One region of the Krasilnikovia cinnamomea genome, then DNA from elsewhere that is predicted to be linked to it. Evidence: riboswitches for the same ligand, from Rfam matches in the RefSeq annotation. Region 1 holds a riboswitch; the other holds the start of a gene.
What was found. Region 1 has a riboswitch for cyclic di-AMP ahead of EV385_RS17575 (VldE C-terminal domain-containing protein). Riboswitches for the same ligand answer to the same signal wherever they lie in the genome.
Positions count from the first base shown of each region.

Region 2: another riboswitch for cyclic di-AMP. It lies ahead of EV385_RS02155 (LysM peptidoglycan-binding domain-containing protein); the one in region 1 lies ahead of EV385_RS17575 (VldE C-terminal domain-containing protein).

Region 1 is NZ_SHKY01000001.1:3,884,900-3,888,099, reverse strand. Features, by position in the region: gene EV385_RS17580 (coiled-coil domain-containing protein) at 1-724, opposite strand, end outside; cyclic di-AMP (ydaO/yuaA leader) riboswitch at 776-912, opposite strand; cyclic di-AMP (ydaO/yuaA leader) riboswitch at 1,207-1,341, shown strand; gene EV385_RS17575 (VldE C-terminal domain-containing protein) at 1,346-2,365, shown strand; gene EV385_RS17570 (glycoside hydrolase family 65 protein) at 2,424-3,200, opposite strand, start outside.
Region 2 is NZ_SHKY01000001.1:505,827-509,026, forward strand. Features, by position in the region: gene EV385_RS02145 (PLD nuclease N-terminal domain-containing protein) at 1-286, shown strand, start outside; gene EV385_RS33710 (hypothetical protein) at 598-993, shown strand; gene EV385_RS02155 (LysM peptidoglycan-binding domain-containing protein) at 1,217-1,792, opposite strand; cyclic di-AMP (ydaO/yuaA leader) riboswitch at 1,798-1,942, opposite strand; gene EV385_RS02160 (hypothetical protein) at 2,242-2,526, opposite strand.

The DNA of each region.
Region 1 (3,200 bases):
GGTGCCGGAAGCACTTGACGAAGCGCGTGAATCCGGCCCCCTTCGCCTGCTGCATGGCGAACTGCAGGCGGGGCGTGATGCAGCCGGTGGTCGTGGGGTCGTCCACGGTGCAGCCGGTGCCCAGGTTGCGGGGAGCCGTGGCGGACTTGGTGGTGTTGCCGCCGCCGCTCGGTCCCGCGACGTCCTGGCCGCCACCGGCGGCCTTGAGTGCCGCCTCCGCCTGCGCCTTGCGGCGGGCCATGACGTTGAGCTGCTTCTGCTGGTCGCGGATCGTGGCGTCGATCGCGAGCTTGGCCTTAGCCTGGCCGTCCCGGGTCTGCTTGAGGTCGCGCATCGCCGCGTCCTGCCGGATCGCGACCGAGCTCAGGGTGTCGGCCCTGTCCAGCAGGGTGTCCGAGTCCGACGCGGTGAGCAGGGCCGCCATCGGCCCGAGCCGCCCGGTCCGGTAGCTCTGCTGCACGATCTCGTCCAGCGCGGCCTGCTTCGGGCCGAGCTCGGCGTCGAGCCGCTGCAGCGTGGCGGCCAGTTCCCGCTGGCGCGCCCGGGACCGGGTCAGGGCGTCCTTGGCGTCGGTGAAGCCGCGCGACGCCGATTCGAGTGCGTCGATGAGTGACTTACTGCCGCCCTCGCCGTCGTCGCCGGTGTCGCCCGGAGCGGCCAGCGGCCGGGGGGCCGCGGAGGCGGGAGCCGAACCGGCGAGGACCGATCCGGCGGCGACGACCATGAGGGCGAGGAGCGTGGCCCACAGCCGTCGGGCAGGGGTGTGCCGCACGTGCCTTCCTTCCGTCGGCCGCCGACCGGGTTAGCTGACGGGTTCGGGACGGAAGTGGCCCCTACCGCGCGGGTGGCGCGGATTCACCCCACGTACGTGGTTCCCCGGCTCGCCCTCGGGCGATTAGGCGGCGGTTTCCGCCGACGCCTTTCCTGGCGTCGTTATGAAACGGAGACCGTGTCGAAGAATACAGAGCATCGCGAGAATCGACAGGGGTCGCACGGTCGGTTACCAGGTGCTGACAATGCGTCAATGCGGTGAGAGAAATGCAACGATTCACATTGACCCGCGTTACGGCCACGGAAGCGGCGTCTTCCTTGCGTGTATCACGGAAAGTTGTTGGCTGGTAACGCATTTGGCACCGGTCGACCCCTTGATTCGTCAGGTAAGCTGGCCGCCGGTCACTGCCAGGAAGGCACCACCCCCAAGGTGCCGGCAGGCCACCACCTAATCGCCCTCGGGCGAGCCGGGGAACCACGTTTGTGGGGTGAATCCGCGCCACCGCGCGGTAGGGATCGCTTCCGTCCCGAACCCGTCAGCTAACCCGGTCGGTGGTCACGTGGAAGGAACAGAATGACGGCTAGACACCGCCGGTGGCTGACCGTGGCCCTGGCACCGCTCGTCGCGTTGGCGATGCTCGTCGCGCCGGCCGCCCCGGCCAGCGCGGAGCCCGGCAGCGGCAGCGCCGTGCCCGACGAGGGCAAGGACAGCCCGATGCTCAGCGACGTGATGGAGTCGACCAACCGGCGCTTCGTCGCCGCCAAGGCAGCCGTCGCGAAGTCGACGAAGACCCAGCTGGCGCTCGCCATCGACGTGCGCAACGCGGAGGCCAAGCGCGACCGGCTGATCCCCGAGGTCGGCGCGGTCGCCGGGCAGCAGTACCGCACCGGGAACCTGTCGGCCATGAGCTATCTGCTCAACGCGGACAGCTCGGACACCTTCCTCAGGAAGGCCATCTCGCTCGAAGAGATCAACTCGATCAACGACGAGAAGCTGCACGAGCTGAACACCGCGATCGACGAGGTCACCCGGACCAAGGCCCGGCTGGACGCCGAGATCAAGGAACAGCAGCAGAACCTCGCCGCGATGAAGAAGCAGAAGGAGACCGCCGACAAGGCGCTCGCCCTGGTCGGCGGCAAGAGCCTCACGGGCGGCTTCGTGGTGGCCAAGTCACCGATCGCCGCGCCCGCCCCGCGCAACTCCGACGGCGGCTTCTCCCCCGAGGGCTGCACGGTCAACGACCCCTCGCCCGCAGGCGGCTGCGTCACACCGCGTACCAATCACCTCTACAAAGAGGTGCGCAAGGCCGGCTTCAACCGCTTCGTCGGTTGTCACCGCAACGGCGGGCCGTTCGAGCACCCGAAGGGCCGCGCCTGCGACTGGTCGCTGCAGAAGAGCGGGTTCTCGGTCGCGCACAACAAGGACATGAGGGAGTACGGCAACAACCTCATGGCCTTCCTGGTCCGCAACGCCGACCGGCTCGGGATCTACTACGTGATCTGGTTCAAACAGATCTGGTTCCCGGCGACCGGCTGGAAGTCGTACCACGGGCCGAGCGCGCACACCGACCACGTACACGTGTCGTTGCTCTGAGGCACCAGCACACGAAACGGCCCCCGTCCGGCGGACGGGGGCCGTTCGCATGCTCGGCTCAGCCGCCGGCGCCGACCCGGCGCACCGGCGCGCGGCCCGCGGGCTGGCGCGGCGCGGCGCCGATCGGCGGCGCCTCCGGGATCGGTACGGTAACCGGCTTGACCTGCGTCACCTCGATCTCCTTGCCGTGGTGCACCAGCTCCAGCCGGGCCGCCCCGCCGCCGTTGCGCAGCGAGTACGTCACCTCCTCCGGCGTCACGTCGACCCGCAGCCGCTTGCCGTGCCAGAGCAGCGAGAAGTCGAGCCGGTTGATCCGGCTCGGCAGCCGGGGCGCGAACGACAGCTGACCGTTGAAGTCCCGCATCCCGCCCAGCCCGGCGACCAGCGCGATCCACGACCCCGCCAGGGACGCCACGTGCACCCCGTCGCGGGCGTTGCGGTGCAGGTCGTGCAGGTCCATCAGGGCGGCCTCGCCGAGATAGTCGTGGGCCAGCTCCAGGTGCCCCACCTCGGCGGCCAGGACCGCCTGGATGCAGGCCGACAGCGACGAGTCGCGGACGGTCCGGGCCTCGTAGTACGCGAAGTTGCGGGCCTTCTCCTCCGGGGTGAACGCGTCGCCGCGCACGTACATCGCCATGACCAGATCCGCCTGCTTGATCACCTGCTTGCGGTACAGGTCGAAGTACGGGTAGTTCAGCAGCAGCGGGTACGCCTCCGGCGGGGTGTTCTCGAAGTCCCACTCCTGTAGCCGGGTGAAGCCCTCCGATTGCTGGTGCACCCCCAGCTCCCGGTCGTACGGGATGTGCACGGAGGCGGCCGCGTCCCGCCACGACGC
Region 2 (3,200 bases), 3.4 Mb from region 1:
GTGGTCGCTGTTCCTCATCTTCCTTCCGATACTCGGCATGTTGATCTATCTGATGGCCCGTGGCGGCGGCATGACCGACCGCGCACTCGCCGCCCAGGCCGACCTGCAGAAGCGGCAGGAGGCCTACATCAGGTCGGTCGCCACGTCGAACGGCGGTAGAGGCAGCGTCACCGAGGAGATCGCGTCGGCGAAGGCACTGCTCGACTCCGGCGCGATCAACGCGAGCGAATACGAGCAGCTGAAGGCCAATGCGCTCGGGAAGAACACCGCCTCGCTGGTCGCCTAGAACGGTCGCGGCGCGTGCGTAGGGCGCGGCCGGGTGGGCGCGTCCACGCGCGCCTGGACCCAGTTCGGCCATGCTGCTGCCCACCCATGACGGGCCGGATGGTGACACCGTGACCGGCTGCTCGGATCCCGAACTGAGCGCTTAGCCCTGCCCAGGGCTCGCGAATCGACGTTGCAGAGGCCCCAGTGCGGAGCGGCTCAATTTGTATCGTGCGGCAACTTATATTGCCTTGAACCGCCCTCGCCTCGACCATTCTTTCCGGCCGGACGGCCCTTCTTTTTGCTGTCCCCCCTGCATTACATTCACTCGCCATGACCCGACCGGACTTGCCGCGCCTCGTCGAGCAGACCCGAGCACTACTGTTGCTGCAGATGTACCTGACGCTGCTCGTCCTGGTTTTCATGACGCTGCTGATGCAGTTCTTGACCAGCGCTATGGGCCCGTCTCGTGGCGACAGGTTCCTCACCGTCTACGTGATCCTGGTGTGCGTCCCGTTCGTCCTGGGGCTGTCGGCCTGGATGTTCCGCCGAGGGCAGGTGCTCGGCTGGATCCTTGCCTTCGTCGCGGAAGTGGTCAGCTTCTCAATCGCCGTCGGCTCCATCCTCGGCCCTTTCACGGGCATTGCGGCGGTCATCCTGCTCGTGGTGGCGTCCTGCATCCTGGTCAACCTCTTCCGTCCCGAGGTCCGCCGGTTCTTCTTCGGATAACCGCCGTTCGGCTCCGGGGCCGCCCGTCGTCGACTCAGTGTGCGGAGTCGTCGTCACCGGATCCGCGGACTTGTCGCGCAGCCACCGGCGCGTGACGTGGCTGTGTGCCGCGGCGACAGAGGCCGCCATGAGTTCGGCCCGCGATGACACCGGCTCGGTCGGGCATCCACCGATGACGTTGACGGCCGCCCCAGTCGGATGCGCCGGGGCGGCCGTCCCCCGGTCACAGGGCCAGACGCTGACCCGGCCGGATCAGGTGCGGGTCGCCGCCCAACACACCCCGGTTCAGCCGGAACAGAGTGCGCCAGCCGCCCTTGATGTGGTGCCGCTCGGCGATCGACGCCAGCGTCTCGCCGGCGCGTACGACATGCACCCGGGCCCGGTGAGCCCGATGGGTGTCGTGTGTGCGGTGCGTCTTGCGAGCCTTGTGCGCGGCGGCCCGATGATGCTTCGGCGAGCCCGCCTTGGCGCCGCATACCGGCCACGCGCGGATGCCCTGGGTACGCAGGACCCGCTCGGCGACCGCGATCTGCTGCGCCCGGGTGGCCTTGTCGGCCGTACGGGCGTACTTCGTACCCCCGTGACCGGCCCAGGTACGGCGGCTGAACTGCAGCCCACCGTAATAGCCGTTGCCGGTGTTGATGTGCCACCTGCCGCCGGACTCGCAGCGGGCGATGGCGTCCCAGTTGACGCTGGACGCGGACGCCGGAGCGGCCGGGCCGAGCAGGGTCACGGCGCCGGTGACACCGGCCGCGATGACGCCCAGCACGAGGCGGGTGGGCTTTCGGAACTGTGCCATGACAGAGAACCTCCACGCCTGCGAGGTCAGCTGTCGGGTTCGGGCTGAGGCGCCCGGCCGCGGTCTGCGGCTTCACCCCGAGGCGCGCGGCAGCGCACCGAAGAACTAGTGGGTCCCCCGCTCCAAGCCTGGTTGAGGAATGCCCGACGAGCGGCGGCTTGGATTCGGCGTTACCGCCCGCGGGGCCCGCGTTGGCGGACGCGGGCGACGGTATCCACGAGAATTGTGGAGCCGCAAAGAAATCCAGCCGGATCGTGAGATCGATCTCTTGTTCGCCGGCCTCACGGCTACCCGGATCTGATACCGCTACCGGTCCCCGTCACCGCTCGGTCTGGCAGGCGCCCGGTACCGGGTGGACGGATGCGTGACTGATGCAACAATCCTGTGCGGACCAGGAGGTCCGCCCTGTCCGCGTACCGAGCGAACACGCCCGTACGCGGCCGGATGCCTCAGAGCGCTTGGGGGTCGCCGCTACGCACGGCCTCGGTCCGGCTGCGGCCGGTACGCAGCATCCACCACAACTCCCCCGGGACGGCACGCCAACCGCGGGCGCGCGCCGCCTGGTAGGTGGCCCGTCCCATGAGGAGTACGCCGATCCAGAAGCTCACTTCGGCGAGCACGAGGATGGTGACCACGGTCCATGCGGGGGCGCCGGCGGCGGCCGCCACAGTTGCGGCGAGGGCCCACGGCAGGCTGGTGAGCGCTAGCAGCGCTCCGACCCGAAGCTTGTTCACGCGCTCATCATGGTCCATCGCATCAACAGCTACCCCGGCGGGCGCTTGCGTCCAGCTCATTGATCGCGGCGAGGAGGGCGGTCGCTTAGCGTCGCATGGCGAACCGGTCGAGTGAGCAGCGACGGCGCGGTTGCCTTTTCAGCTGGTTGATGCCGCACGCCACGGCGTGGCGCTGCTCATTGAGCTCGGGATCAATGGTGGTGGACGGCCGCCCCTCGACCCGAGCATGCGCCGCCTGGCGTCCTGATCGGCCTTGCAACTGCTTATCAACCCGAATCACATCATGCCGGGGTATCCCTCGGCCCTGGCGGCGGCCAGGTTGCTTCGATCACACCAGGCCGGTCGGGACAGCGGGAACCGCGTCGCCTCCATACCGTCGCCCGATAGCTGATCGAGTTCAGTGCTTACGGGGCGGACCAAGATGAATCGACCAACGACGGAAGGTATCGGACACGCAGGGTCGCCGACGTCGACGACAGCGGTGCACGCAGGGGCCCGACGCAAGCACGCGGCGCTCCTCGCGGTGGCCACGGCGGCGCTGCTCGGCACTACCGCATGCAGTGCCGTTGAGCCCACGTCCGCGAGGGACGCGGCGAGCCCCGCAGTGTCCAGCGCCGCTGCGGCAACGTCCACCTCTACGGCTCCGTTGCCGTCGACAGCGCCCGGCGTCTACA